One region of the Marinobacterium aestuarii genome, then DNA from elsewhere that is predicted to be linked to it. Evidence: predicted binding sites of a transcription regulator. Region 1 holds the regulator's gene; each other region holds the start of a gene.

Region 1 (10,375 bases):
GCCACTGTTCGGACACGGACTGGGAAGCTTTCAGGCCGTGTGGCAGGACGAACGCGGCCGGTTTCAGGATCGCCACCCCGATCTTGATATAGGCCCGCGTTATTCCCACCCCCACAACGAGCTGCTGTTCTGGCTGGTAGAAGGCGGCCTTGTGGCCGTGGCCGGCATCCTGATCTGCGCCGGTGCCGTGGCCTGGCGCCTGGTACGGCTGGGCTCGCAGCGCGGCCTGCTGCTGGCCGGCATGCTGCTGCCCATAGTGCTGCATACTCAGGTCGAGCTGCCGTTTTATATCTCGTCACCCCACTGGTTCCTGCTGCTGTTCCTGCTCTACCTTAGCTTCAGTCTGCGCCCGGCACGCCTTGGCCTCAAACTGTCCCAGGCGGCACGCGGACTCTGTACCGGCCTGCTGCTAATCATTCCGGTGGCAGGCTCGACCTTTTTGCTGCACACCCTGGTGGCCAACGCCGGTATCGTCAATTACATGAAGAGCCGCGGACAGCATTCTGCCTTCCTCCAGCCCGCCATCAATAACCTCTACTTCTCCGGCCAGGCCACCTACCTACTGATGAAGGAGTCACTTCTCATCGGCTACAGCCTGGATGACAAGCAACGCAGTGCGGGCTTTATTGCCTGGGCCAATGAATACCTGCAGCGCACCCCCGATATTCAACTGTTCTACGATCTCGCCGGCGCCTATGTGCATATCGGCGATCATCAGCGGGCACAGCAAGCCCTGGAACGCGGGCTCTACATATACCGCCATAACGGACGTCTGGAACAGGCATTGCTGGCATTGAAGGCCGGGGATATAGATAGCTACCTGAGGGATTTGGCGGCCAAACAGGCGGCCCGCAGCGCCCAGCTGAGCAGCCCTGCTCTGAAGAACAGCGACCAGGAAAGCCTCACGGGGACTGTGCAGCCCCAGTAGCATCAGCAGACGCTAGTGTACTGCTTCGCTCTTAGAGGCGCTTTTAGCGAGTCGCCAGGAGGTGGGCCGCACGGCGCATTTTCGAAGGCATAGTGGGCCTGTTTCAAGGAAATGCAACACCGCGGACGGCCTTCTGGCGGCTCGCCCGCAGGGAGCGCGCCCATTCGCGCCCTGCTGCGTTGCCGCTCTTGGCAAGAGCCCCATTATTACCGGCGAACGGCGCCTTGCCGGACACGCATTGGCGGGCTCTATAAGCACCCATTAGGGCGAAGCAGTACACTAGATGCACAGAGGCAGAGCACCAGGGACAGTGCTCAGAGCAAAACAAGCGGGAAATCTGAGAAAGCGGGAATAACGGGAAAAACCAAAAAGGTAACACCTGCCAGCGAAAGCTCAGACGCTCAATTTTTTGACCAAACGCGCAAGGCCTGCAGCCGGCCAGTCGAGCTCGAGTATTGCCAGGGTGCCAGGCTCCATGGGTTCTGCATAGCGGACATCCCCCGCCACCAGAGCCGCGATCAGGTTGCCCAGCAGGGGTTGATGCGCCACCAGCAGCAGACCCTGCCAGGGCAGCTGTTCCAGCTGTACCAGTGCATCACCGACAGACGACTCAGGCACGAAGGCCGCATCCAGCAACTGTGTCGGCACGGACAATATCTCTGCCGCCAGCGCTGCAGTCTGGCGCGCCCGCAGATACGGGCTTGAAACAATGGCCGAGACGCCTTTGAGCTGATCTTTATGCTTCGTCAGCATCACCCGCACCGCCGCCGTGCCGGCCGACGTCAAGCTGCGATCAGCGTCGCAGGCGGCATCCCAGCCCGCCTCGCCGTGGCGCATGATAAAAAGCTGCATGACCCACCTCTGCTTTCATGTGAAGTCTGACGCCTAGGGCACTACCGCTGGCGCCGGCGTTTAACACCCTCGCGCTTGCCGGATACCCACCTTTTAGCTGCGCGGCAGGACAAACTCGACATCACTGCTCTGCTCGTTGAGCATCAGCATTTTGGCCACCGCTGCGGCCGGGGCATGATTGAACACCACCTCATAAAGACCGTCCACCAGGGGCATGTAAATCCCCAGCTGATCTGCCTTTTCCTTGACGCGGTGCAGGGTGTTGACCCCTTCTGCGACCTCACCCAGCGCCGCGACCGCCTGCTCCAGTGCCTTGCCTTCACCCAAAGCAAAGCCGACCCGGTAATTGCGCGACAACGGCGACATGCAGGTGACGATAAGATCCCCCACTCCCGCAAGCCCCAGAAAAGTCAGCGGATTGGCCCCCATGCTGACAGCAAAGCGGCTCATTTCCGCCAGGCTGCGGGTCATCAGCATGCTGCGGGTATTTTCTCCCATACCCAGCGCATTGCTCATGCCCGCAGCAATGGCATAAATATTCTTCAGCGCACCGCCAAGTTCAACACCATACATGTCGGTACTGGCATAGACCCGAAAATAGGCGGTATGCAGCGTTTTCTGCACCAGCTCGCGCAGCGCCTCGCTTTCGCTGGCAATAACCGTCGCCGTGAGCTGCCGCGCAGCCACTTCCTTGGCAAGGTTGGGCCCACTCAGAACACCGATGCGGGCGTCCGGCAGCTCGTCGGCGAGGATCTCACTCATCAGACTGAAGGTACCCGCCTCGATACCCTTGGTGGTGCTGACGACCATTTGACCGGGCGTCATATAGGCTCTGGCTTCATGCACCAGGGCACGAAAACCACCGCTGGGAATGGCCACGAACACCAGTTCAGCCCCACTCAGCGCATCTTCGAGACTGGCGTGCGCTTCAAGCGCAGCCGCCAGCGGATAGCCCGGCAGATACTTGCTGTTTTCACGATTCTGACGGACGTTCTCGACCTGCTGTGCGTCGCGCATCCAGAGCCGTACCTGGATGCCTTTTTCCGCCATGATGTTGGCCAGCACAGTACCAAAGCTGCCACCACCCAACACGGTCACCTGCATCGCACCCTTCATCGATCAAAACTCCCTGAAATTAGACTGTGGCTGGACACACTGCCAATGCAGTGATGCCGTGCAGGGTGCCAGCGGGCAGCCGGCACCCTGCAGATCAGACCTTGGGCGCGGAGCCGGACTCGTCGGCGGCATCGACTGCGACCTCAGCAGCTTCAACAGCCGCGTCGGCCTGCTGCAACCTGGCAGCCTTCAGAGCATCTTGCGCCGCCTGGGTCTCAGCCACCTTGTCAGCATCAGCCGCCTGCCCGGCTTCAGCAGTTTCTTCAATTTGGTCAGCTTCTGCAGCCTGCTCTGGCTCATCAGAGGCCTGCACGACCGGCACTGCGGCCAGGTCATCAACGGGGGCGTGGGGCTGAGCGTCAGCAGACAAGTCTTCAGACGCCCCTTCAGACGACGCTTGCACCGGGGCATCATCGGCATCAGTGGCAACCGCCACCTCTGTTTCTTCTGCCACAGGAGCGGCCACCGGCATGATATCGAGCAACAGCTCGGGATCGGGGTGCAGGCAGTTCATTTTCACACCGGTTTCAACTTCAATTTCCGGAATCAGGAAAGAGTCATTTTCACAGGCGAAACACACCGAAGCACCGGTTGCGCCGGCACGACCGGTACGGCCAATACGGTGCACGTAATCTTCCGGGTCTTCCGGCAACTGGTAGTTGATAACGTGGGTCACGCCGTCGATATGAATGCCGCGCCCGGCCACATCAGTCGCCACCAACACCTGGATCTTGCCGCTGCGGAAATCTTCCAGCGTACGCAAGCGCTTGTTCTGCGGAATCTCGCCGGACATCAGCGCCGCGCGCAGACCGTCTTTCTCGAGCCGCTCGGCCAGAGCACGGGTTTCATGGCGGCGGTTGCCAAATACAATGACCTTCTCGATGCCATTGACACGGATGTAATTGCGCAGCAGACGATACTTCTGACTGCTGGACACCAGGAAGACGGTCTGACTGATATTGTCGGTGGTCTTGCGATCCGGTTCGATCTCAACCCGCACCGGATCCACGGTCCATTGCTGCGCCAGGCTCATGATATCGTCGGAGAAGGTGGCACTGTAAAGCAAGGTCTGACGGTCTTCGCCCTTGCGCGGCGTCTGGCGAATGATGGTGCGCACATCGGGAATAAAGCCCATGCTCAGCATGCGATCGGCTTCATCCAGCACCAGCACTTCGACGTTGTACAGATCCACTTCCTTGGAACGCACGAAATCAATCAGTCGCCCAGGCGTCGCCACCAGAATATCCACCGGGCGTTCGCGCAGCTCCGAGCGCTGTTTTTCGTAATCCATGCCACCGACCAGCGCAACGGCACTGATATCGGCATATTTGCCCAGATCCACCGCATCGGATGCGATCTGCAGCGCCAGCTCACGGGTCGGCGCCACGATCAGCACGCGGGGCTCGCCCATGCGACGCTCTTCACCCAGCGGAAAGTCGATCAGATCGGTGATGATGCCGGTCAGAAAGGCCGCCGTCTTGCCGGTACCCGTCTGGGCCTTGCCAATAATATCCTTGCCCGCAAGCGCAGACTCGAGGGTGGCCGCCTGAATCGGCGTACAGTACTGATACCCCAGGTCCTGGATGGCGCGCAGCATGGCATCCGGCAGATTGAAGTCATGAAAACGCGACTTGCCTTCTTCTACTGGCACTACAAAATCCGCCGGTGACCACTTCTGCACCTTGGGGGCGCTGCGCGGGCGCGAGCCGCCACGCTTGCGTGAGGATCCGCGGGATGGACGTCTGCGCTTGTTGCTCTTATCGTCGTTAGTCAATGTGAAACCTTAAACCCTGTTAGTTCAGTTTGCGCCTGAAAGGTGGCAACGCATCCAGCAGCTGTCTGCCATAGCGTTTCGTGACCACCCGGCGATCCAGCAAAATAATGTTGCCGCTATCCTGTTCTGTTCTGAGCAAGCGCCCTACCGCCTGGGTGAGGCGCATGGAGGCCACGGGCACGCTCCAGTCAATAAAGGCATTGCCGCCCTGGCGCTCAATCCACTCCGCCATGGTTGCGTCCACCGGATCATCCGGCACGCTGAATGGCAGCTTGGTAATAATGACTTCAGTCAGGTAGTCACCGGGCAGGTCGACACCTTCGGCGAAGGACGCCAGACCAAAAATAATGCTCTGCGTGCCCTTGTCGATCGCCGCCCGATGCTGCTGCAGTATTTCATTCTTCGAAAACTGGCCCTGGGACAGAATCGTATTCTTAATGGAATCACCCAAGTGTTCAAGCACAGTGCGCATCTGGCGCCATGAACTGAACAAAACCAGGGTAGCACTGGCCTGGGGCAGCCGCTTGGCAAGAAAATCAGCAACCTCTGCAGTATGGGCCTCGGGGTTCGAGGGATCCGCCTGCATGGGGGGCACCCAGAGCTCGGCACAGCGCTGATGGTCGAACGGGCTTTGCAGCCGTTCGCAGGGGCTGTCCGCGGGCAAGCCCAGATCCACCAGCACACGGTCAAAGTGCCCCAGGGCCGTCAGCGTTGCCGAAGTGACAACAGCGCCGTAACAGTGCTGCCACAGATGCTCGCTAAGCGTTGCCGCCGCCGACACCGGGCTGCTGCGGCACTCGAAATCCACCCCGTCGGGAGATTCAATCACATTGATCCAGCGCGCCGTTGGCGAGCTGCCCTCGGGATCCGGATTGCGATAAGAACGTGCCAGCGAGTGGATCGATTGCATCCGCGAGAGCAATAACCCAGTTTGCGGATACCAGCGCTCCGCTGCATCCTTTTCGATCTCAGGAATACCGCCATCGATGGCTTCTTTAAGCAAATCCACGATTTGCTCGAACTTGACCACCGCCTTGTCTGCAACCTTGGCCACATCTCCCGCCTCGATGCGTAGCGCCTCGGGTAACTGGCCGTTGGGGAAGCGGAAACGATCCGACTTGGGGCTACCGCTGGATTCGGTGAGCAAAGCGCGCAGGGTGCGCTGAAAGCTCTCCAGACACTGATTCAGGTCGGTAAAAGGCTGGGCCAGCTGTGTTATATAGGTGCTGAGCACCTGATGTTCGCCACAGTCGACGCGCATTTTCTCCAGCTGGCGGGTGGCCGCCGAAAGCCAGCGAATGCTACCCGCGACTCTCATGCTGTAGGAGAAGTGACCGATCGCCTTGGCCGCCAGATGGTGGCCTTCGTCAAACACATAAATGCTGTCGGCGGGATCCGGCAGAATGGCGCCGCCCCCCAGGGCCAGGTCCGCCATCACCAGATCATGATTGGCAATCACCACCTCAGCCTGATCCAGGGATTCCCGCGCACGGTAAAACGGACAGGCACTGAAATTGTGGCAGCGCCTGTTGGTGCACTGCAAGTGATCGCTGGTGAGCGGATGCCACAGCTGATCTTCCAGTTCGCGCTTGAGGTTATCGCGGTCACCGTCCCAGCGGCCGGAGGCAAACTCGTTCAGCAGTTCGCGATAAAGCCCCAGGTCCGCCTCATCGAGCTTGTGGACCTGTTCATCTTCGTACAGCGCCATCTGCCCCATCGCGCCCTGACTGTCGAGAATACGCTCGGCCTTGCTGATACACAGATAGCGCCCGCGCCCCTTGGCCAAGCTCACCTTGACCGGCAACTGGGCGTGCAGCGCAATATCCGGCAGATCCTTGTACAGCAGCTGTTCCTGCAGCGCCACGGTTGCCGTCGAGAGCACCAGTTTCTTGTTGGCGGCCTTAGCTATCGGGATGGTGCCCAGCAGATAGGCCAGCGTCTTGCCCGTACCGGTGCCGGCTTCTACCAGCACGACATGACCCTCGGACTGGCGCACACCCGAGGCATCGGCCTGGACACCACCAATAACACGCGCAACGGCACCCACCATCTGGCGTTGCCCATAGCGCGACTTGAGACCCTTGGCGTCCAGAAACGCTCTATAGGCCTGCTGAATCTGTTGTTTGAGGTCCTCGGTTAGCAACGCGGCATCCGGATCAGCTGAGACAGGAGCCGCGATTCTAGCAAAACACTGGATATATCAACAGAATTTGCTTTACGGGATTAAGCTACTGTATATACTTACACCTACTGTATAAAACAACAGGTTAAAACCATGAAGCTGACTCGCCGACAAACGGATGTGCTCGAGTGCATCAAAAAGCATATCGAAACCTCCGGCTACCCGCCCACGCGGGCCGACATTGCGCGTGATCTTGGCTTCAAATCAGCCAATGCCGCTGAAGAACACCTCAAGGCGCTGGCGCGCAAGGGCGCGATTGAAATCATTCCCGGCACCTCCCGCGGCATACGCCTGCCGGACCTCGGGCTCGATGCCGCCAATGAAAGCCTGCCCATTGTCGGCCAGGTAGCGGCAGGCTCACCCATACTGGCCCAGCAGCATATAGAGGATCACTGCACCATTTCGGCGGATTTTTTCCATCCGCCGGCGCACTACCTGCTGCGAGTAAAAGGCCAGAGCATGCGTAATATCGGCATCATGGACGGCGACCTGCTGGCGGTACATCAGTGCCAGGAAGCCCGCAACGGCCAGATAGTGGTCGCGCGCATCGGCGACGAAGTTACAGTGAAACGCTTCAAGCGCGAGAATAATCGCGTTTACCTATTAGCCGAGAACGAAGACTTTGCCCCCATCGAGGTCGATCTCAGGGAGCAGGACATATCCATTGAAGGCCTGGGTGTCGGCGTTATCCGCCGCGGAGGAGAACCACTATGAACCTGGCACCGACCCCCAAATACCGTCGCACCCTTTGTCAGGGCAAGAGCCTAAATGCCGCCAGCAAAACCCCTGCCCTCAGCGGCAAAGGCGCCGGTAAACTGACCGAAATCATTACCCATGACAGCAACCTCTCCAGCATGCCCCTGCTGATGCCACTACTGGCACAACTGAGCCGGGATGATCGCTGGTTTGCCTGGGTCGCACCGCCTGCACTGCTGCCAAAAACACTGTTGACCGATGCCGGGATCGATCTTGGCAAGGTCATTCTGCTGCAACCCGACAGCGGCCACAGCGTGTTTGATCTCGCCCGCCGCGCCCTGAGTGCCGGCACCTGCCATGCGGTAATTTCATGGCCGGGCTACTTGTCGGAGTTTGAACTCAAGGCACTCGAACAGGCAGCGGCCTGTGGCGACAGCCAGGGTATTCTGATTCGGGGTCGGGAGCACGCCTGAAGCCGCCAGGCCTGCCTGCCTGCCTGCCTGCCAGGCCTGCCTGCCTGCCAGGCCTGCCTGCCTGCCTGCCTGCCTGCCCAAGCCTCATATTGAGTGACACTCAGGGCAAGAGGCGCGTGAGCTGCAGCGCATCCAGTCGATAACCACAGCCGTAGCCCAGCCCAGCCCAGCCCATGAGCGAACACCCATGAAGGTCCGGACTGCAGTTCGTAAATAGCAATTTTTGAAGAGAGGTTAGGGAAAAGCCGTTAGTGAATAACAGGCGGCCTGAGCACATCGGCCTCGGCTTCACGCTGGCGCGCACCCGCCTCAGCCACCAGCTGAACACCGGCGGACAGCATAATCTTGGCGATATTGATACGCTCGTCACCCAGCTTGCTGGACAACTCATCGGAAAAGCTTAGCGTCAGTAGCGGCTCATCCTGCTCACTGGAACGACGAACAACAATTTCACCCGTCTCCAGCATGACAATTTCAAGCAATGCGTCTTTCATTTAATCCTTTCGCCTTCTGCTTCGGCGCCCGGTGCCGCCTTGAAACCTGCTACCCGCACCTTTATCAGCATGCATAGATCCGCTCTATACCTGAGTGACCGCCAGCGACACTCAGGGTAAAACGGCTACTGCAACCTCACCATTCCTGCATGCCGGCACGCAAGCGCTCGACAAGCTGGGCCAGCTCGCGCTGCCATAGCTGACACTGCTGAGGCGTGACTTGCGTTACCGTATCGGCACTGAGCGGCATCAATCGAATCTCGGACTGACTCTCAACCGCATTGAGCGCCTGGGCCTTGGCGCCTGGCTGCCAGCAGGCTTCATAGGCCGCGCGCAAGCGCCGCAGCCAACTGGCGGCATCCTGCTCCAGCGAGGCCAGTTCGGTACGCTCGGGCGACTGCACCGCCGCCTGCTCAAAGAGCGCATCAAGGTCGGCAAAACTCTGCAGCTGTGCCACCTCCAGACGGTAGTGATCACCGATTTCACACAGAAAGGCACCATAGGCCGACGCCAGATGGAACAGCACCGACTCCTGGCAACACTCAACCTGAGCCTGACGACTCCAGCCGGTGGAAACCTGCGCCTGGGCCAGCTGCTCCAGCTGCAGTTGAACAAAGTTCAGCTTCTGGCTGGTGCGGGTCACAAATACGCTCATGCAATCTACTCCGCCACCGGCTATTTGGCTTTTTTGGCCTTTTCTTCCACCACCCAGCGACCGCCATCAAAGTAGGCGCGCCACCCGGTCGCCTTGCCGTCAACCTCCGTCATCACATACTGCTCCTTCGTCTTGCGACTGAAGCGTATCAGCGTGGGATTGCCATCAGCATCCGCAACGGGCGCATCAAACAGGAAGCTGTACTTGGGGTCGATTGCATCCTTGTGAGGCAGTAACTCCCCAACCTTGGGCGGCCGGGTTTCACGATTTTTCGGAAACTGACTCGCCGCCAGGAACAGGCCACTGGCACCGTCACGCAGAATATAGGTATCGTCAACCTTTTCGCACTGCAACTCAGGCATCGGCACCGGATCCATCTTCGGCGGCGCGGCCTCGCCGCTTTTCAGCAGCTTGCGGGTATTCTTGCATTCGCTGTTGGAACAGCCGAAGTACTTGCCGAAACGACCCGTTTTAAGTTCCATCTGGGCGCTGCACTTGTCGCACTCGATGGTCGGACCTTCATAGCCCTTGATGCGGTAACTGCCAAACTCCACTTCAAAACCGTCGCAATCCGGATTATTGCCACAGACATGCAGTTTGCGGGTCTGGTCAATCAGGTAAGAGTCCATCGCGGCACTGCATTTAACACAGCGGTGCTTCTTGCGCAGCAAACGTGATTCAGCCTCATCGTCGGCATCTTCACTCACCACCTCGTCGCCGGACACCAGGTTGATGGTCTCCTTGCAGCGCTCCTTGGGCGGCAGCGCATAGCCGGAACAGCCCAAAAAGACACCGGTACTGGCAGTTCGAATCATCATCACTCGGCTGCACACCGGACAGGGAATATCGGTTTCCGTCGGCGTATTGGGGCGCATGCCGCCCTCTTCGCTGCGCGACTCTGCCAGCTTCTGGACGAAACCTGCGTAGAAGCCATCGAGCACCTGCTTCCAGTTCTTGGAACCACTGGCCACATCATCCAGCGCCTCTTCCATGCGCGCGGTAAAACTGAAGTCCATCAGATCGGTAAAGTTTTCCGTCAGGCGCTCGGTCACGATATCGCCCATCTTCTGGGCATAAAAGCGCCGATTCTGTACCTCGACATAACCGCGGTCCTGAATCGTGGAGATGATCGCCGCATAGGTGGAGGGACGGCCAATACCGCGCTTTTCAAGCTCCTTGACCAGGCTCGCCTCGGTGTAACGCGG
Region 2 (10,375 bases), 2.3 Mb from region 1:
AGGTCACGAAGGGTGACTGCGGATCGTTAGGCACGGCATTCTTGTTGACGGTGATGGAGGCACGCCCCAGAGCTGCGTCTGCGTCCTTGCCGGTCAGGCCCTGCTTGATCAGGCTGAGCAGGAACAGGTGGTTCTCGGTACCGCCGGAAACGACATCGTAGCCGCGATCGATAAACACCTGGGCCAGGACCTTGGCGTTCTTGACCACCTGAGTCTGGTATTGCTTGAATTCAGGCTGCAGCGCTTCCTTGAACGCCACGGCCTTGGCAGCAATCACGTGCATCAGCGGGCCGCCCTGGCCACCCGGGAATACGGCGGAGTTCAGCTTTTTCTCGATATCCGCATTGGCCTTGGCCAGAATCAGGCCGCCACGGGGGCCGCGCAGCGTCTTGTGAGTCGTTGTGGTAACCACATCGGCGAAAGGTACCGGGTTGGGGTATTGATCCGCAGCGATCAGGCCGGCGACGTGGGCCATGTCGACGAACAGGAAAGCGCCCACTTCGTCGGCGATTTCACGGAAACGCGCCCAATCAACAACCTGGGAGTAGGCAGAGAAGCCCGCCACGATCATTTTTGGCTTGTGCTCACGGGCCAGGCTTGCAACCTGATCGTAATCAATCTCGCCGTTTTCAGTCAGACCGTACTGCACGGCGTTGTAGATCTTGCCGGAGAAGTTGACGTGGGAGCCGTGGGTCAGGTGACCACCGTGGGCCAAGCTCATGCCCAGCACGGTATCGCCCGGTGCGCACAGCGCCATGTAAACAGAGGCGTTGGCCTGGGAACCGGAGTGCGGCTGCACGTTGGCGTAATCAGCACCGAAAAGCTCCTTGGCACGGTCGATGGCCAGCTGCTCAACCACATCGACGTATTCGCAGCCACCGTAGTAGCGCTTGCCCGGGTAGCCTTCGGCATATTTGTTGGTCAGCTGCGAGCCCTGCGCCTGCATCACCAGCGGGCTGGTGTAGTTTTCAGAGGCGATCAGTTCGATATGATCTTCCTGACGCTGTACCTCAGCGGTCATGGCCGCCCACAGGTCTGCATCGAAATTCTGAATCAGGTCATTATTATTAAACATCTAAAAATCTCCTCGCCAGGACATTCAGCCGGGAATTGAGTACAAGGTTTTAGTGGCGCGCAGCGCGCACCGGGATTCAGGTCAACAGATCCACCGCCACAGCGGTGAAAGTTGAGATCAGGACAGGCAGCTCCCCCACAGAACAACGCGTCATGGAACCGATAGTAGCCCTCAACTCCCAAGGGAAAGTGTTCACCGGCGTCCTGATGATATTCATTTACGACACCGACCTGGGTCGCTGTCGCACATAAGCAGACTTTCGCGGCAGACAGACAGGTCGCAAATGGGCAAGGAGCTAGATGAAAGCAGAAAGGCAAAAGGGGAAAGTGAAAAGCAAGCGGCAAGTGCCCGAACAACAGGCACTGCGCAGATGAAGGTTACAGAGCCTGTATCAAGGCAACAGGGCGGCGCGCCAGCACGCCGCTGGCCAGCAGCACGCCGGCCATAATCACGGTCACGCCTGTCAGGGTCGACGGCGCCAGCGTCTCTCCTAGTAGCGGGATAGCCGCCAGTGCTGCCAATGCCGGCGTGAAAGAGCCCAGCGCTGCGGTCTTCTCAGCTCCAAGTTCGCGAATTGCGACGCCATAACTAAAGCCGCCAACGATGCCGGCACCCAACCCCTGGGTCAGCAGATAGGGCCAGAGTTCAGCCCAGCCAACCGATAGCAGTTTCGATTCCACCAGCCCAAACCCCATCAATACAAGCAGCCCCAGGGAGGACACACAACACAGCAGCGCCGTGGCCTGCAGGGCGCCAACACCCAGCACCCGCAGACCCAGGGTATAGAACGCCCACAACAGGCTGGCACCGAGAAACGCCAGATGACCACGCCAGTAACCGGTATCCATTTCGAACAGACTGGTGCCCAGCAACAGCAGCACTCCGGCAAGAATGACACTAAGCCCCAGCAGGCGACGCCGCGGCAGGGGTTCACCAAACAACAGCACCGCCAGAGCCGTGACAAACAGGGGAGCTGTACCCGGCACCAGAGCGCCGGCATGGGCCGCCGGCGCAAGAGCGCTGCCCCAGGACATCAGATAAAAGAATGGCAGGCCGCCCAGCAACAGCATCAGGCCATGGCGCCTGCGGATCTGGCGAATACCCGAGCCACGCTTTAGCAGCCAAGGCACAAAGCACAGGGCCGGCAGACCAAAGCGCAGCAGTGCAAGATCCGTCGCCGTAAGCTGCGACTGACTCTCGGCCCGCAGCGACAGCAGAAAGCCGACCCAGATCAACAGCGTTACGGCCATGGCCGCCAGTCCCTTTGCATTCACCAGCGGTTCGCCGCGATATTGCTCCATGATCCCTGCCTGTGCCGGATATTTTGAGGCCTTATTATCGGGCAAAGACGCAAAACGAATCGTGCCGACTTGCTTGCAAAAACAGCCAATTTGGGATGATTATGGCGTCAGAGACTCTATTTTTAGCAATAACGGTTAACAAAAGCCCCATGACTAAAAAAGCCGAACTGGACAGCATCGACCTGAAGATACTGCAGGCCCTGCAACGCGATGGCCGCCTCAGCAATGCCGATATCGCCGATGCGGTCGCCCTGTCACCCTCTCCCTGCCTGCGGCGTCTGCGCCGGCTTGAAAGCGACGACGTCATTCAGGGCTACAGGGTCCAGCTCAACCGCCAGGCCATAGGTCTTGGCATGACCGTCTATGTGCAGGTCAAACTGCAGGATCACGGTATCGAATCCGTTGCGGGCTTTGAGCAGGCACTGTTGGGCATGCCCCAGGTTATCAACGCCCATACGGTATCGGGCTCGGCCGACTACCTGCTCGAAGTTGTCGTCAGCGACCTGCCCGACTACGACCGCTGGGTGCGCCAGATACAGCTGTTGCGCATGGTACGGGAAATCGAAAGCAACTTTGCCTTGCGCGAAGTCAAAGCCCAGGCCCCCTTGCCGCTGTAACGACTTAACCCGGGGCTGCGGCCTGAAACACAATATACAACGAGCACAAGATGGCGCCGCCAAAGGCCAGCGAACGCGGCCCTGAAAGATTGGCGAGATAGAAAACGGCGTGCGCAATGCGGCAGGCCAGAAAGATCAGCGCCACCAGGCTCAGCGCCGTCAGGTCAGCGCCGCCGGCGTAGGCGATCAGGCAGGTGGCACTGAAGATCATCAGCGCCTCCCAGGCATTGGCCTGGGCCGCATGGGCACGGGCACCCATGCCCTCCAGCCGAGCCTGCTGCTGGCGCGGATTATGATTGTCAAAACGCTCGAACTGCCGCATGCGACAAACATTGGTCACACCGGCCAGCACGACCGGCAACAACGACACTATAAAAAGCACATACAGAATAACGGGCATGGCAGATCCCTCTTGGTTAAATAGCCCCCGTGGAGGCTTCTGCTATCTGTACGCTCAGCGCCGGCTTTTGTATCAGCCTGGCGGCAAATTCCCCCACAGTATCTGCTGCAGCTCGGTGAGATCCGCCACCACCGGGATACCCTCTGCAAAGGGGTTGGCGCCCTTGACCACACCGACAAAGGGCATGCGATTGTGTTCGGCCGCAATGTAGTCAACCCGGCCGTCGCCTACCATCAGACAGCGCGACGCATCCAGCCGGTGGGTATCGAGCAGCTCGGCAATATTGATCTCCTTGTCCACCGGAGTGCCCCGCACCCCGGCAAAGTAGCCCGCCATGCCGCGGGCCTTGATCACCTGTACCAGCTCGGTTTCAGGCGTGCCGGACACCACGAACAGCGGCAGGCTTCGCGCCTGCAGCAAGCGCAGCAGCGCATCGGCACCAGCCACCTCCGGCGAATCGATCACCGCGCCCATACTGCGCTCGGCGAACTGCTGACACAGGGCCGCCAGCGCCTCTTCGCTCAAGGGCTCCTGCAGCATTTCGCTATAGACATGGCGCAGCTTGGTACTGCGCGACCGTCCTGTGTTGTGCACGAAGAACGCCAGAATCTGCTGTCGCAGTGCATCGCTGCGCTCAGGGAAGAGCGACAGGAAGGTTTCAGCCTTGATATCCAGCGACTGCGCCAGGGCATCATCAAAATCAAAAAATATCGCCTGCAAGTTCTCCAGCGCCGGTACTGCACGCACTGCAACGACACCGCTCACGTCCATATCTACCACCAGCAGACTCCTCTTATTAATAAACGAGCACAAAAAAGGCTCCACCAAGGAGCCTTTAAAGTATCAACTTAATACACAGGGGTGCCTGCGATCAAAATTTCAGATCTTCTGTTTCGCTGACAGGCTCTTCCGCCTTGGTCTTGGGCGCGGGCTTGGCCAGCAGTTTCTCGCGAATGGCATTTTCAATCTCGGTGGCGATTTCGCTGTGCTCTTCGAGATACTTGGCCGCATTGGCCTTGCCCTGGCCGATCTTGTCGCCCTTATAGGCATACCAGGCGCCGGACTTGTCCACCAGCCCCTGCTGCACGCCCAGGTCAATCACCTCACCCATGCGGTAGATACCCTGACCGTAAAGAATCTGGAACTCGGCCTGACGGAAGGGCGGCGCCACCTTGTTCTTCACAACCTTGACGCGGGTTTCATTGCCGACAACTTCATCACCCTGCTTCACCGCACCAATGCGACGGATATCCAGACGTACGGACGCATAGAATTTCAGGGCATTACCACCGGTGGTGGTTTCCGGCGAGCCGAACATGACACCGATCTTCATGCGAATCTGGTTGATGAAGATCATCATGCAGTTGGTGTTCTTGACGTTACCGGTCAGCTTGCGCAGCGCCTGGGACATCAGACGCGCCTGCAGGCCGACGTGGGAATCACCCATCTCGCCTTCGATTTCAGCCTTGGGCGTGAGTGCCGCCACTGAGTCAATGACGATCATATCCACAGCGGCGGAACGCACCAGCATGTCGGCAATTTCCAGCGCCTGTTCACCGGTATCCGGCTGAGACATCAGCAGATTATCGACATCGACACCCAGTTTCTCGGCGTAGATCGGATCCAGCGCGTGCTCGGCATCAATGAAGGCACAGGTCTTGCCTTGGCGCTGGGCCTGGGCAATCGTCTGCAACGTAAGGGTGGTTTTGCCCGAAGACTCAGGCCCATAAATTTCAACGATACGCCCGTAGGGCAGGCCGCCAATGCCCAGTGCGATATCCAGCCCAAGGGAGCCGGTCGAGACCGATGGAATGGCTTCACGGGGCTGATCGCCCATGCGCATAACCGCACCCTTGCCGAACTGACGTTCAATCTGCCCCAGTGCCGCGTCGAGCGCTTTCTTTCTATTCGCGTCCATTTTCCACCCCTTGCGCTTAGTCGGATACAGCACTCTGGTGCCAAACCGGATACTGTATGTTTGGACAGTATTATTCCAGATCGCTTTCGGAATGCAACCTCTTTGAGTGCTTTTTATACTGCAGACACCAATCGCCCCTTCAGGCCTTTTCGAGCTGCTTCAGCAGGCCGCGCAGAGCGATTTCTACCGCCTGGCGCCGCACCGCTGCACGATCCCCCGCCAGCAGGTGACATTGCGCCTCAGTCGGCAGGCCTTCACAGGCCCAGCCGAACCAGACAGTCCCCACGGGTTTCAGCTCACTGCCACCGCCGGGCCCGGCTATACCGCTGATGGATACTGCCAGTTGCCCGCCGCTCTGGCGCCGCGCACCTTCTGCCATGGCCCGCACCACCGCCTCGCTCACCGCCCCCTCCTGCTCTATCAGCTCAGGCGCCACGCCCAGCATGCGAGTCTTGGCAGCATTGGAATAGGTCACAAAACCTGCGTCGAACCAACCCGAACTGCCCGCCAGGGCCGTCAGCTCCTGCGCCACCCAGCCGCCGGTGCAGGATTCCGCCGTTGCCAGCATCCAATGGCGCGTCAGCATCCGCTGCGCGATCTGTTCCACCCACTGTTGCATAGATACCCTCCAGTAAGGCGCCTGATATCGACTCACGACTTACGAATCACAAATTACGGCTCACGAATCACGAATCACGAATCACGAATCACGAATCACGAATCACCCAAGATGCCAGCCGCACTCGCGCAGTGCAACGACCAGTCCCGACTCAGAGACTCAGAGAGGGGCGAATGCGCGCCAGGGTCAGCCGGCCAATGCCGCGCACCTGCAACAAGGCATCCAGGCTAGCGTGAGGACGGTCGCTGATGATGGCGGCCGCCAGGCGTGGCGAGATGCCCTTTATCAGCGCCAGCTCCCGGGCGCTGGCACCGTTCACCGACACTCGACTGGACGCCCGCTTCGCAGGGACAGGCGTTTTAGTATCGGCAGCAGCGTTAAAGGCCGCGGCCGGAATCTCCACCGGTTCGCACGCGGGTGTGTCGGCGCCCAGATCAACCGTCGATTCCGCCACCAGCGGACTACGCATAGGTTCGGCAGCAACCGGCACATCTGTAACTTTCGCCTCAACGCGTTCAGACGCCAGGGTCGGCGCGGGGGGACATTCAGCCGCCAGCTCAGCCGGTACTCCGGACTCAGTCGGCGGCGACGGCAGGACGCGGTAATCGCGGGTCAGAAGGCCAGCTTCAGTCCACTCGCGCAACATCAACACCAGGGATCCGCCATTAAGCGGTACCTGGTTCAGGGCAAAGCCAAAACGGTTGTGCAGCGATTCAAAGCCGCCACACAGCGTACCCAGTGCCCTGGAGGCCAGCCGCGTGCCGCTGAATGCGCCGCCCCGGTAAGACTCATCAAGTACCCAGAGCTCCAGACAGAGGGAGCCGGATCGGTTGCTGGCCTGGCGCGGATTAAGAATGCGATCAACCAGCAGATTCGCATGATCCCCTCCCACCTCGCAATGAACCTCACCCAGTATCATCGGCTGGCTGAAGGCCTGACGGTTGGCGAAGTTGGCGTAGTCGTGCAGCTGCACATCACCATTGCCGCCCACACCAACCAGCGCCAGCACCATGGCATAGTCGTCCTGGCCCGCCGGCGGCAGCGCCAGTGCGGTCTCAAGAGCAACAACGGCTGCCCTGCCCTGGGTATCGATTGGGCATTCGGCGATCTTGATACCCTGCAGCGCGCCGCCCTCATGGCGAGAAGAGCAGGCCCAAAGCTGCAGCAGGCAAGGGCGCTGACTGAAGGCATACGGGTCTGTGATGGTAAAACCGGCACCCAGCTGCGCACGATCGCCCTCGATCCGATAATGAATATCGCCGTTGAACTGGACCACCGGGTGATGCACTGGATTGTATGGGTAATATTGATTGTACATGGGAGCGGCTCTGAGCACTGGGGCGGGGAAATGCGCAGTATTGTAAAGATTTGGGTGGGTAATTGAATGACAGACTGTCGGCATTTGACAATAAATTAAAGATAGGCGCAGATGCCGTCATTTAGTCGCCGACTTTCCGCACATCAGCACCCTATTAGTGCACTAATATCCTCATCAACAGCAGGCGCGGTAATTCAATCCCTTACGCCCAGATGGCAAAAAGGGCGCCATGCGCCCTGATATCGAAAACCAGTAGATATACCAGACGAGCTGGGGGTAATAATCAGGCCTCGTAACCTGCAAAGAGGCGCCCGATAACCGCTTCAATCGCAGTGTTCTCGCCACCACAGGCCTTGTAACTGCGCAGGCCCATCAATTGAATCTGCAGATAGCGCGCCAGCTCCGCCACAGGAGTACTCGCAATCAGCGTGCCGCGCTGACGGTCGCCTTCGACCAGACGGGTAAACAGCTGCTTCATGCGCTGCAGATGCAACCCCGCATGCGCATACAGTTCATCATTCTTGCCATCGAGCTCCATGCGCGTTTTGACCAGCATGCAGGATTCTGCACAGGCTCCCACCTGCGACTCAAACAGCACCTGACGCACAAAGGCCTTGAATCCTGCCACGAAGGATCCTTGTCCTCGACCCGCACCAGCAATTCGTTCGCCATGCCGTCCGCGTAGGCGTCCAGCGCTTCCCGAGAGAACCCGGCCTTGTTGCCAAAAGCGGCATAAATGCTGCCGGGGTGCATATTGAGCGCCTGCTGCAGATCCCGCGTCGAGGTTCCGCCAAACCCTTTCTGCCAGAAAAGCGCCATGGCGCTCCTGACCACAGTGTCACGATCAAATTTGGCGATATGAACCATCTGAATAACCTGCTTGCGAATATGCGGCCAGTACATCTTGAGTGCTTATGGCGCTGCAAAACGCAGCAGCCCAGCAGGCCGGCACCGCCGAAGCTTGTTGTCAGAAATACGGCCGCCTCCAGAACAATGTGACGCACTGAATGCGCGCTTCGCTTCGAATCGCCGGCTTAATCACGTAAAATGCGTGGCCCATTGTTATCCACGCAACTCAGGCCATATCCAGCCTGAGGGTTCAACCCAGGCCACGACTATTCCCATGAGCATTCAGCCCGGCAATCTCGACCAGCACACTCCCATGATGCAGCAATATTTGCGTCTCAAGGCAGACCATCCGGATCAGTTGCTGTTCTATCGCATGGGCGATTTTTACGAGCTTTTCCACGACGATGCCCGCAAGGCATCGGAGCTGCTCGGCATATCGCTGACCGCCAGGGGCAAGTCCGGCGGCAATCCGATTCCCATGGCGGGCATTCCGTACCACGCCGCCGACGGCTATATCGCCAAGATAGTGCGTGCCGGCGAGTCGGTGGCCATCTGCGAGCAGGTCGGGGATCCTGCCACCAGCAAGGGGCCGGTGGAGCGCAAGGTCATGCGCATCGTCACTCCCGGTACCCTCACCGACGAATCACTGCTGGATGAACACCGCGACAATCTCATCGTGGCGCTGGAAAAGCAGGAGTCCGCGATTGGCCTGGCCATACTGGACATGAGCGCCGGGCGCTTCAGCCTGATGCAGGTCGGTGACGATGACAGCCTGCGGGCCGAACTGGAACGCCTCAAGCCCGCCGAGATTCTGTATAACGAGGACAGCACGCTCGGCGCCCTGCTGGAAACGCGCCCCGGCCAGCGTCCCCAGGCGCCGTGGAATTTTGAACTGGATACGGCCGAACGCCTGCTGTGTCAGCAGTTCAATACCCATGACCTGTCCGGTTTTGGCTGCGACCATCTGCCGGTGGCACTGGCGGCGGCGGGTTGCCTGCTGCAATACGCCCGCGATACCCAGCGCGGCACCCTGCCGCATATTCGCCGCATTCAGGTTGAACAGCAGAACGACAGCGTACTGCTGGATGCCGCCACAAGGCGCAACCTGGAAATCGACCTGAACCTGGCCGGGGGGCGCGAGAATACCCTGGCGGCGGTGATGGATCAGGCCCGCACGCCCATGGGCAGCCGCATGCTGCGACGCTGGCTAAATCGCCCGCTGCGCTGTCGCAATACCCTGTTGGCGCGCCAGCAATCTATCCAGTGGCTACAACAGGATTACCGCTACGAGGACATTGGACCGCAGCTCAAGCAGATCGGCGATATCGAACGCATACTGTCACGCATTGCGCTACGCTCGGCCCGCCCGCGAGACCTGGAGCGGCTCAAGCACGCCCTGGCCATACTGCCGGGGCTGCAACAGCAAATTCGCACCGACGACTGCGCCCATATCACTGAGCTTGGTCTGCAGATCAGCGAATTCCCGCAGCTGGCCGAACTATTGCAGCGCGCGGTTATTGATAATCCGCCGGTGGTTATCCGGGATGGCGGCGTGATTGCCGAGGGTTATGACAGCGAACTCGATGAGCTGCGCGCCATCAGCGAGAATGCCGGCGACTATCTGGTGAAGATCGAAACGCGAGAACGCGAAGCCACCGGCATCAGCACGCTTAAAGTCGGCTACAACCGGGTACACGGCTACTTTATCGAGACCTCCAAGGCCCAGGCCAAGGACGTACCGGTGGACTATATACGCCGCCAGACACTGAAAAATGCCGAGCGTTTTATCACCCCGGAGCTGAAGGAATTCGAGGACAAGGCGCTGAGCGCCAAGAGCCGGGCACTGGCGCGGGAAAAGGGTCTCTACGAAGAATTGGTCGAGACCCTGGCCGAACAGCTGGCACCACTGCAGGACTCGGCCGCCGCCATCGCCGAACTCGATGTGCTGACCAACCTCGCTGAGCGGGCGCTAAGCCTGAACTTCAGTGCACCACAGCTGGTGGAAGAACCCGGCCTGCATATCGAAGGCGGGCGCCACCCGGTGGTGGAAGCCGTGATGGACGATCCTTTCGTTGCCAATGACCTGCAGCTGGATCCCGAACGGCGCATGCTGATCATTACCGGCCCCAACATGGGCGGTAAATCCACCTATATGCGCCAGGCTGCACTCATCACCCTGCTGGCCCATATTGGCAGCTATGTACCGGCGATCTCAGCCCGCATCGGCATTGTCGATCGCATCTTCACCCGCATGGGCTCGTCGGATGACCTGGCCGGT
Region 3 (10,375 bases), 790 kb from region 1:
TTCAGACAGCCGCTTGACGCCGGCATCAAGCCCGGCCACCACCGACAATAACGCAATGCCGGTGATGCCGATGATCAGAAATACCTTGGTGGTCTCCGTGGCCGGCAATCCGAACAGGAACTCGAGCCCGGCACTGGCCTGCTCGGCACCGAAACCCAGTGAGGTTGCCAGGCCGAAGAGGGTGGCGAACACCGCCAGAATATCGATGATATGGCCGGTCCAGCCCCAGATGCGCTCGCCGAAAATCGGGTAGAAGATCGAACGCATGGTCAGCGGCAGGCCCTTGTTGTAGGAAAACAATGCCAGTGCCAGCGCGACTATGGCGTAGATCGCCCAGGGATGTAGCGCCCAGTGGAAGATGGTGGCAGCCATGCCTAAGCGCCTGGCAGCTTCAGAATCACCCGCAGCACCGGCCAGAGGTGCCCAGCTGTCGGGTGAACCTGCGTTGTCGGCAACGGAGGATGCATAGTGCGACAGGGGCTCCGACACGCCGTAGAACATCAGACCGATGCCCATGCCAGCGGCGAACAGCATGGCAAACCAGCCGCTGTAGGAATAATCCGGTGTGGCATCGGTACCACCCAGGCGCACGCGGCCCAGGGGTGATACCACCAGGACCAGACAGAGCAACACAAAGACGTTGGCCGAGGCAATAAAGAACCAGTCGAAGGTGGAGGTCAGCCAGACGCGCATGGCATTGAACATAGGCCCGGCACTGTCCTGAAAGGCGAGGGTCAGAAAAACAAAGGCGACGATGCTCAGGCCAGAGATCAGAAAGACCGGGTTGTGCACATCAAGATTGAAGGGCCCTATCTGGGTATTGATATTGTCCTGACCAATCTCATAGTCGGTCTCAATCAGATTGGAATCCCCATCGGGGGTTATATCGGCAGGTTCAGTCATGTGTCTCCCTTGTAGACTGATGATTTATTCGTTTCTTGGGTTTAACTCAGCGCACAACGAGCACAGACACCTTGGAAAAAGACGCGAAGTAACCGGCGTTGGATGCAAACACATGTTCCAGCAGGCCGGGCACATGGGATGCCATGATCACCAGATCGGCGCCTGTCTCGCTGGCGGCGCGCATCAGGGTGTCGTCCAGATCCGCAGTGGGATCATGGCTGGTGTAGGTGGCACTGCTGACGTTGGGCAGTTGATGTTTGGCGGCCTGGGTCTGGCTGAACTGCTCCATCTTGGCGGCAAACTCTTCAGGCGTATGGGCAACGCTGCTAGGCGCACTGGCGGTAACGCCGACATAGCAGACAGAGGCGTGGTAGAGCCTGGCCAGATCGGCAGCACTTTGCAGTGCTTTTTGAAGTTGCTCGGCATGGGCCAGATCCACCGGCACCATTATGTGACTGTACATGCGGTTTTCTCCCTTTGGGTGGCAGGTGACACTTTTCGAGAGTGAGTTACACAGACAATTATTGCAGATGCTTGAACAATAAGGGGAGTTTTTCTAAAAACAGTGGGTAGGGGGCGGATTCGGCCAGCGTTTTGCGGCCTTGAATGCAGAAAAGCCGGCGCAGGCCGACTTTTTATCAAGATTGCCGGCGGCCATGGGGCCGCGGCCACTCGGCGTGGTTCAAATGTGGGGGACGGCGCCGCCCAGGTTGCGGCGATTCTGAAAACGCTTGCGCAGTGTCAGTGCCAGTACGGAGGACGACAGCAGGAAGGTCACCAGGTTGGCCAGAAACATCGGCAGATCCTGCAAAATAATGCCGTAGACCAGCCACATGGCAACGCCGAAGGTCAGGATCGAGTACATGGCCACGGAAATGCCGTCGACATTGCCGCTTTTCAGAATTTGCAGTACCTGCGGCACGAAGGCGGCGGTGGTGCAAACGGCGGCAATCATGCCGATCAATGTTGTGTTATCCATGGGAAAGCCCTCGGCGTCATGTCCAATAGCACAGCTGTGTCACGTCTGGCGTAACCACTGTCATCAATATTAAGGGGTAAGTTGGCTATGGTGTCGTGATCTGTATGGCTGCGAGCGCAGAAGGTGAGTCACGGTTGCATATAGGCGGCATTCTAGGAAGCAAAGCGCCGGTGATCAAGTGATATAAGTGATGCACATTGATTATATTTATTCAGTGGTTACCAAACCGGCGAAGTGGGATCAAAACGACTGATCGAGAAGGGCTTTTTGGCCGTCAGGCTGTCGTGCTTGCGGCTTTTGGGTTACCTTGCTTTGCAGCAGGTTATGGCAGCGAGCAATGGAGTTCGAAATATGGAGTTTGTAATACAGGACTGGCACTGGCTGGCCTTTGGCATGTTGCTGGTGATGGCGGAGGTATTTATCCCCAGTTTCACCATCTTCTGGTTTGGTCTTGGCGCCGTGATAGTGGCAGCCATTCTCTGGCTGGTTCCGGACTTTGCGTTCAGCTGGCAGCTGGTGGTCTGGGCCCTGTCGTCGAGTCTGTTCGCAGTGCTCTGGTTCCGCTTTTTCAAGCCGCTGATGGTGGATCGTACCAAGGCGGGCATTGCTCGCGAGGCGATCAGTGGTGAAAGCGGCCAGGTGATCAAGGTGCCGCAGCCCGGCGGGCGCGGTGTGGTGCGCTTTACGACGCCGCTGCTGGGGGATGATGAATGGGATTTCATCTGCGACAGAGAGGTGGCTCTGGGAGACCGGGTGCACGTCAAGGATGTGTCGGGTAATACCCTGATTGTGGAAAAACGTTAAGTCTTAAGGTCTGAAGGAGTAGTGCTTATGTTTATTGATGGAATCGTATTGGCCGGGATTTTTCTGGTGCTGGTTATTGTTACCGTGGCATTGGGGGTTAAAACAGTCCCCCAGGGCAGCAAGTCCGTGGTGCAGCGTTTGGGCAAATACCACAAGACACTGGGGCCTGGCCTCAATATCATTTTTCCCTATATAGATGCCGTGGCCTACAAGGTGACCACCAAGGATATAGTGCTGGATATTCCGTCGCAGGAAGTGATTACGCGGGATAACGCCGTGATCATTGCCAATGCCGTGGCCTACATCAATATCGTCTCGCCGGAAAAGGCAGTCTACGGTGTGGAAGATTACCGCTTTGCCATCCAGAATCTTGTGCAGACCTCGTTGCGTTCGATCATCGGGGAAATGGATCTGGATGATGCCTTGTCTAACCGCGATTCCATCAAGGCCAAGCTCAAGGGTGCCATCTCCGACGATATCGCCGACTGGGGCATCACCCTCAAGACCGTTGAAATTCAGGACATCAATCCGTCAGATACCATGCAGCATGCGATGGAAGAGCAGGCCGCTGCGGAACGTGGCCGTCGCGCGACTGTGACCCGGGCCGGCGGTGAAAAGGCGGCGGCCATTCTTGAAGCCGAAGGCCGCCTCGAAGCGTCCCGTCGCGATGCCGAGGCTCAGGTGGTACTGGCCCAGGCGAGCCAGACCGCCATCGAGAAGGTTACCGCGGCGATTCAGGGTAACGAACTGCCGGTGATGTACCTGCTGGGCGAGCGCTATATCGATGCGATGAAAGACCTGGCCAGCTCTGACAATGCCAAGACCATTATTTTGCCAGGGGATATCCCGGCGGCGGTGCGTGGCATCATGGGTGGCTTTAGCAAATAAACACGGCTAATTGAACGGCGAGGCGCGAAGCAGGATGGGGTTCAGTATCGAGCAGCTGCAGGCCTTTGTGGCCACGGCCCAGGAGGGGTCGTTCTCGGCGGCGGCGCGGCATCTGCGCAAGGCGCAGTCGGTGGTCAGCGTGGCGGTGAACCACCTGGAGATCGACTGCGGTGTGGCACTGTTCGATCGCAGTGCTCGCAGCCCGGTTCTTACCCCGCAGGGACAGGCGTTGCTGGCGGACGCCGAGGCCATTCTGCACCGCTGTAACGAGATGCGCAGCAGTGCAGCGGCCCTGAGTCAGGGGCTTGAGTCTCGCCTGACACTGGCGGTCGATGCGGCCATTCCGCTGGAATCTCTGGTGCAGACGCTCAAGGGGTTCGAACAGAGATTCCCCCATCTGGAGCTGGAGTTGTTGAACCCAACCAGCAGCGATGTCGCTGAGCTGGTCAGCAGCGGCCGGGTCGATCTGGGGGTGATGTTCGAGCAGGAATTTTATCCCCGCGACTTTCATTTCAAGGGTATTGGTCATGTGGACGTCATAGCCCTGGCCGGCCCCTCCCATCCATTGGCGGTGCTGGACAGCGTGCGTCTGGCGGATCTGGAGCAGTACCGCCAGCTCATGGCGACCACAAGGTCGATGCACTTCAGCCGCCAGCCCGAACTTAGGGGTGGGCGCAACTGGCGGGTGGAAAGCCAGTACGGCATTCTGGCGCTGGTGCGAGAAGGCTTTGGCTGGGCCTATCTGCCACGCCATTTCGTGCAAAATGCGCTGGACCGGCAGGAGGTCAGGCAGCTGCCGCTGGCGTTTCAGCAGGTGGATATCCAGACCGGGGTGGATCTGATCTGGAGCCGTGATCGGGCACCGGGTCAGGCCTTTCGCTGGCTGATCGATTCCCTCACCAGTGCGGGCGCCAGCACCCCGAGCCGTTAAGCCACTGGAATATCATTACCCGGATGCACCAGGGCACCGAGGCCCGCCGCATTCAGCGCCTGCAGCAGCATGGCTCTAATGCTGGTGGCCTGTTCCTGCGCCAGTGCCAGGCGGAGCAGTTCCTGGCCCTGCTGGCGGCTGAAGGAGCGGATTACCCATTTGATGCGCGGCAGATCCCCCGAGCTCAGGCTCAGACTTTCAACCCCCAGCCCCAGTAACAGCAGTGCGACGGCGGGATCCCCCGCGGCTTCTCCGCAGACACAGACCGGCTTGCCATGCAGCCTGGCGGCATCTGTTACCTGAATCAGCGCCCGTATGACCGCAGGATGCAGCGCATCAAACCAGCGCGCTACGCGTTCGTTGTTGCGATCCACCGCCAGCAGGTACTGGGTCAGGTCATTGGTGCCGATACAGAGAAATTCCACCCGCCGGGCCAGTTCCTCGGCCTGGTAGACGGCGGCGGGTACCTCGATCATGACACCCAGCGGTGGTAGCACTATATGGTCCTGCTGGTTCTGTAACTCATGGCAGGCGCCGTTGATCAGTACTATGGCTTCATCCAGATCCTCGACACGGCTGATCATCGGCAGCAGCAAACGCAGGTTGCCCAGGCCAGCGTTGGCCTTGAGCATGGCGCGAATCTGCGTGAGGAATATATCGGGGTTGTCCAGCGAGATACGAATGCCACGCCAGCCCAGGTAAGGATTGGCTTCCTGTACCGGGAAATAGGTCAGCGCCTTGTCGCCGCCGATATCCAGGGTGCGCAGTGTCACCGGGCGGGGGTGGAAGGCCTCCAGCACCTGGCGGTAGAGCAGGTACTGTTCGTCTTCGGTGGGGAAGCTGTCGCGCACCATAAAGGGAAACTCGGTGCGATAGAGCCCGATGCCCTCGGATCCCCGGGACAGCGAATGGCTCAGGTCCGATAGCAGCCCTGCGTTGGTATAGAGCGGCAGGCGCACGCCATCCAGGGTTTCGGCGGGCAGATCCCGCAGGCTCTGCAGCTCCTGTGACAGCTTTTTCTCCTGGCGCTGCACGCGTCTGCAGTCCTTCTGCAGGGATTCGCCGGGGTTCAGGTAGAGTCGCCCCTGGTAGCCGTCCACGATCAGGCGTGTGCCATCGAGTTTGCCGAGCTCGACGTCACCGGTGATGCCCATGATGGCGGGTACTCCCATGGAGCGGGCCAGGATCGCCAGGTGCGAGAGGCTAGAGCCGTGTCCTGATACTACGCCGGCCAGCCGTTCGGTCGGCACGGCGGCAAGATCCACCGGGCTCAGATTCTCGCCAATAAGAATGGTGTGGGGCGGGTAGTCTGTTTCGCAGGAAGCGTCACTGGGCAGCAGTCTGGCCAGCAGGCGGTGGCCTATATCACGGATATCGTGGGCCCGCTCGCGCAGGTAGGGGTCGTCCATGGCTTCAAACAGCCGCACATGCTCCAGAATGCTTTCACGCAGCGCCCCGGGTGCCCAGTTACCCTGGCGAATGCGATGTACAGTGGCGTCGAACAGCTCCTGGCTGCGGGCAATCAGCGCATAGGCGCGAAACAGCGCCCGGTCTTCTGCGCTGAGACCCGGCTCCAGGCGTTCGGCCAGCAGCTCGAAATCCGCCGCCACGCCATCGACGGCTGCCTGCAACGCCGCAACTTCGGCCTCGCTGTCCTCAGCCGTGCGGTCCGGTACCTGATCGAGGTCCAGCGTTGAAAACACCAGCACGCCGGTACCCATGGCGATGCCTGGCGCGCCGGCACCGCCTTCGTACTGGCTTGGACTGTTGCTCTGGACCTGGGTGCTGCCCTGCAACGCATTCTGGCTGAGGGAGAGCGCAATGCTGCCGGCCAGCTGTGTCGCCAGAGTCGAGAGAAACGCCTGCTCGGATTTTTTGAAGCGGTTCTGTGCACACTGCTGTGCAACCAGCACGCCCAGCAGTTGCTGGCGGTGAATAATAGGTACACCGAGGAAACCGTGGTAAGCCTCCTCATCGGTACCTTGCAGCTGGCAGTAACGTGGATGAGCCGGTGCGTTGCGCACATTCACCGCTTCCTGCCGTTCGGCGACCCAGCCCACGAGGCCGGTGCTGTGACGTAAGTGCAGCTTGCCTGCGCCCTGGGCGTTCAGCCCTTCGCTGGCCATGAGCACATAGTGGCTGTGGGCCTGGTCGCTCAGGTACACCGAGCAGGCATCGGTGTGCAGGGTATTGCGCACGCCGGCGACAATGGCCTGCAACGCCGATTCCAGTGATTCCGCCTGGCTGACCTGCTGGATGATCTGGTGCAGTTCGGTCAGTTTCTTCACTGAACTGGCGCTTTTGCGTGGGGTCGTCTGGGGGGGCGGGGGCTTTTTTTCTGAGTGATGGCTGGCATCTGCACCAGCATCGAGGGCGTTTCGCGGTGGCGTCTTGTTCGACATGATTGCTCCTTCTGGAGAATCAGGAGCCTGGCGCAACCACACAGGTGCGCCCCATGCGGCCAGGCTACTGTATGGCAATCACTTTATAGGGCCAGCAGGGTCTTGTCATTGTCGGAAAAGGGGGATTTACAGAATAAAGGCGGTATAGCGAGGCCCTGTCTGGTCGCTGACGCGAAGTGTTCGTCACGGCAGGGCCGGTCACAGCAGTGACAGCTGATCTCCCGCCTGGGGCGGTACGCAGAACAGGTCGGTGCGCAGCGGGGATCTGCGATCTGCGCGCAGACCGAACTTGTTGCTGGCCAGTCGAAAACGCTGGGCGATCATCTCGGCGAACAAGCCCTGGCCGCGCATCCGGCTGCCAAAGCGGCTGTCGTAGGCGGCGCCGTTTCGGCTTTGCTGAATCAGGCTCATGACGTGTTCGGCGCGCTCCGGATAATGGCAGTCGAGCCATTCCCGGAACAGGCCTTCAACCTCCCGTGGCAGGCGAATAAAGACGTAACCTGCACAGCGTGCGCCGGCTGCTGCGCTGGCTTCGAGCATGGCTTCCAGTTCGCGGTCATTGATCATGGGGATCAGTGGCGCCAGCAGCACACCGACCGGCACACCGGCGTCGGTCAGTGCGCGGATGGCGTGAAGCCTCGTCTGGGGGCCGGCGGCGCGGGGTTCCAGCGTGCGCTTGAGCTGTGGGTCCAGGGTGGTCATGCTGATCATTACCGAACACAGCTGCTGGGCAGCCATGTCGGCGAGCAGGTCCAGGTCGCGGGTGATCAGAGCGCCCTTGGTGATGATGCTAAAGGGGTGACGAAAGCGCGCCAGCACCTCCAGCAGGTCGCGGGTGATGCGCCTGTGCTGTTCCAGCGGCTGGTAGGGGTCGGTGTTGGCCCCCAGGGTGATGGGTCTGCAGCGGTAATTCTTCGCCCGCAGTTCCTGTTCCAGCCGTTCGGCCGCGCCCTCCTTGACGATGATATGGGTCTCAAAGTCGAGCCCGGGTGAGAGATCCCAGTAAGCGTGGCTCGGGCGTGCGAAGCAGTAAATACAACCATGCTCACAGCCGCGGTAGGGGTTGATTGACTGTTCGAAAGGCACGTCGGGTGACTTGTTGCGACTGATAATCGTCTTCGGTCTTTCGTTGATTTGCACGGTCGTGATGCGCGCCGGCATTTCGCCATCCTCAACAGGATCGATGTCACTGCGGGTCGGCGCGAAGCGGTTGGCGGGATTGGAGAGGGCGCCGCGGCCCTTGAGGGGATTGGACATTGCGGACTACTGCTGCGAATTAGTACTGTTTAAATATACAGCATTTTGTCGGGGAGGCGAATCTCTGTTGCGCAGTTCAGCAGGGCATAAATGGATAGGGAGGGAGATGGCGCAGACCTGCATGCCATTCAAGGCGTTCGGCCTGCTGCGCAGGGTGCCGGATTATGTAACGGCAATTTCCGGCAGCAGGCGGTCGTACTCGTGCTTGACCACCCCGTAGCATTCGCAGGCCCTGGCTTCCAGCCCGGCCCGGTCCAGGATGCTGATGTGGCCGCGCTGGTAGCGGATCAGATCGGCCGCCTGCAGTTTTCCGGCGGCCTCGGTGACGCCCTCGCGGCGTACGCCGAGCATATTGGCGATCAGTTCCTGCGTCATCAGTAGCTCGTCCGACGGCAGTCGGTCACGGCTCAGCAGCAACCAGCGGCAGAGTTGCTGGTCAAGCGAGTGGTGCCGGTTGCACACCGCCGTCTGTGCCATTTGGGTCAGCAGTGCCTGGGTGTAGCGCAGTAGCAGATGCTGCAGCGCGATCGAATCCTGGAACGCCTGCTTCAGCAGTTGTCCCGGCAGCCGGTAGGCGTGGCCGGCGCTCTGGACGACGGCACGGTTGGGCATGGTTTCGCCGCCCATGAACAGGGCAATGCCGATGATGCCCTCGTTGCCGACCACGGCGACTTCGGCCGAAGCGCCATTGAGCATGACGTAGAGCAGGGAGACGATGGAGTCGGTCGGGAAATACACATGGCGCAGCTCGTGGCCGGACTCGTAGAGCACGTGACCCAGCGGCAGCGGGACTCTTTCCAGGTGTGGACTGATGCGGGCATATTCATCCGCCGACAGGGCGGCGAGCAGGTGATTTTCGAGAGGGTCATGAAGGGGCGGCACGGTCGATCTCCTGTCCCGGTCATACGCCACGCACGAAGTCCCCCTGGTTGACAGGGCTTATTCGATGCTTGACGTACTACTATTATAGAAAGTTCGGCCTGGCCCGGCAGCCGATTGCGACCGCAGTGGTCGAGGCAATACGCACTATGAGCGTTAGCGTACAGAACTTTTATAGTATCCGCGACATGATGGAGTCAAGGATCGACGTTGGAATTGGAAACTGCCCTGGTAATGGGGTCGTGGAAGCCTTCACGGTCTGTCCGGTACAGCCACTGAAAGAGGTCATTCCATGAAAACGCTACACAATATTGCACGTTGCGCCCTGGTCGCAGTTATGTTTCTTGGTCTGGCGGCGTGTTCCGGCATGTCGCAGCAGGATACCAATACCGCCATAGGTGCCGGCGTCGGCGCCGTCGGCGGTGCTGTACTGACCGGCGGCAGCACTATAGGTACCGTGGGTGGTGCCGCAGTCGGCGGCGTCATTGGCCACGAAATCGATACCAAATAGGACGGGTCCGCTTACGTTAGCCCGCATCGTCTTGTTCACTTGAGGATTGCCGCGCCCGCCGTTTTGAGCGGGCGTGGTTTTTTACGCAGGGTCGTGCTGCCGTGCAGCCCGAGCACCTTAGGCACAAAAAAAACCGGTTCCCTGGTAAAGGGCACCGGTTTTTTGGGTCTTGGCGCTTGTGGCCTTGTATCGAGGACCTAGCTTTATCGACGCCGTTTCAGGCCCAGGGCCAGCGAGATAACGAAGAGTACGATAAAAACCAGGAACAGAATTTTGGCAATTTCAACGGCGCCGGCGGCGATCCCGGTGAATCCCAGTACCCCGGCGGCAAGGGCAACAATGAAAAATACCACGGCATAATACAGCATCTGTTTTTCGCTCCTCGGTTAGCGGGCCAGACTGTTAACCGGCAGTCAGGCTGCCGTCATTTGATCCGCATGTCGTTTTTGACCGACCTAACGCCCTCGACGTGACGAGCCAGCTCGACCGCCCTGTGGCTATCGGCGTGTGAACTGACGAAACCGCTCAGTTGCACCACGCCCTTGAAGGTCTCGACGTTGATCTCAATGGATTTCAGTGTGGGTTCGTTGAATATTGCCGCCTTCACTTTGGTGGTGATGACAGTGTCGTCGATATACTCACCGGTTCCTTCCTGTTGCGCGCTGGATGCGCAGCCCACGAGCAGGGCCAGCATGGCAACCAGGAAGAAGGCGGGAAAACGTTTCAGTAATGGCATGGTTGAGTACTCCGATAGTCAGGGGGCAGTCGGGTTAGCTTTCGACTGCAGTGGCGAGCAGCAGGTACAGGCGTACGCGCCCCCG

The links. Region 1 encodes LexA, which represses DNA repair genes until DNA is damaged. Its sites were predicted from a motif close to TACTGTNTANNTANACAGTA; they were not measured.
Region 2: recA (recombinase RecA) is a predicted target of LexA. The motif match lies at 5,362-5,381, and genes of this name have one in related genera.
Region 3: A8C75_RS09570 (PA0069 family radical SAM protein) is a predicted target of LexA. The motif match lies at 8,188-8,207, and genes of this name have one in related genera.

Annotation. Positions count from the first base shown of each region.
Region 1 covers NZ_CP015839.1:2,954,536-2,964,910, forward strand. Annotated here, with positions in the region: gene A8C75_RS12940 (Wzy polymerase domain-containing protein) at 1-928, shown strand, start outside; gene sixA (phosphohistidine phosphatase SixA) at 1,322-1,780, opposite strand; gene A8C75_RS12950 (NAD(P)H-dependent glycerol-3-phosphate dehydrogenase) at 1,874-2,896, opposite strand; gene rhlB (ATP-dependent RNA helicase RhlB) at 2,991-4,670, opposite strand; gene dinG (ATP-dependent DNA helicase DinG) at 4,690-6,813, opposite strand; gene lexA (transcriptional repressor LexA) at 6,946-7,566, shown strand; gene A8C75_RS12970 (cell division inhibitor SulA) at 7,563-8,021, shown strand; gene A8C75_RS12975 (hypothetical protein) at 8,270-8,515, opposite strand; gene A8C75_RS12980 (DUF6586 family protein) at 8,652-9,170, opposite strand; gene topA (type I DNA topoisomerase) at 9,191-10,375, opposite strand, start outside.
Region 2 covers NZ_CP015839.1:694,613-704,987, reverse strand. Annotated here, with positions in the region: gene glyA (serine hydroxymethyltransferase) at 1-1,075, opposite strand, end outside; gene A8C75_RS03065 (DMT family transporter) at 1,453-2,376, opposite strand; gene A8C75_RS03060 (Lrp/AsnC family transcriptional regulator) at 2,526-2,993, shown strand; gene A8C75_RS03055 (MAPEG family protein) at 2,998-3,393, opposite strand; gene A8C75_RS03050 (HAD family hydrolase) at 3,466-4,164, opposite strand; gene recA (recombinase RecA) at 4,265-5,311, opposite strand; gene A8C75_RS03040 (CinA family protein) at 5,451-5,930, opposite strand; gene A8C75_RS22895 (ComEA family DNA-binding protein) at 6,082-7,248, opposite strand; gene A8C75_RS23875 (TetR family transcriptional regulator C-terminal domain-containing protein) at 7,532-7,876, opposite strand; partial or broken gene A8C75_RS24225 (TetR/AcrR family transcriptional regulator) at 7,966-8,067, opposite strand; gene mutS (DNA mismatch repair protein MutS) at 8,372-10,375, shown strand, end outside.
Region 3 covers NZ_CP015839.1:2,163,702-2,174,076, forward strand. Annotated here, with positions in the region: gene A8C75_RS09535 (BCCT family transporter) at 1-903, opposite strand, end outside; gene A8C75_RS09540 (universal stress protein) at 950-1,366, opposite strand; gene A8C75_RS09545 (SemiSWEET transporter) at 1,586-1,882, opposite strand; gene A8C75_RS09550 (NfeD family protein) at 2,234-2,686, shown strand; gene A8C75_RS09555 (SPFH domain-containing protein) at 2,714-3,574, shown strand; gene A8C75_RS09560 (LysR family transcriptional regulator) at 3,609-4,505, shown strand; gene ptsP (phosphoenolpyruvate--protein phosphotransferase) at 4,502-6,793, opposite strand; gene A8C75_RS09570 (PA0069 family radical SAM protein) at 7,106-8,164, opposite strand; gene A8C75_RS09575 (Crp/Fnr family transcriptional regulator) at 8,327-9,046, opposite strand; gene A8C75_RS09585 (glycine zipper 2TM domain-containing protein) at 9,336-9,554, shown strand; gene A8C75_RS09590 (DUF1328 domain-containing protein) at 9,758-9,922, opposite strand; gene A8C75_RS09595 (BON domain-containing protein) at 9,979-10,290, opposite strand.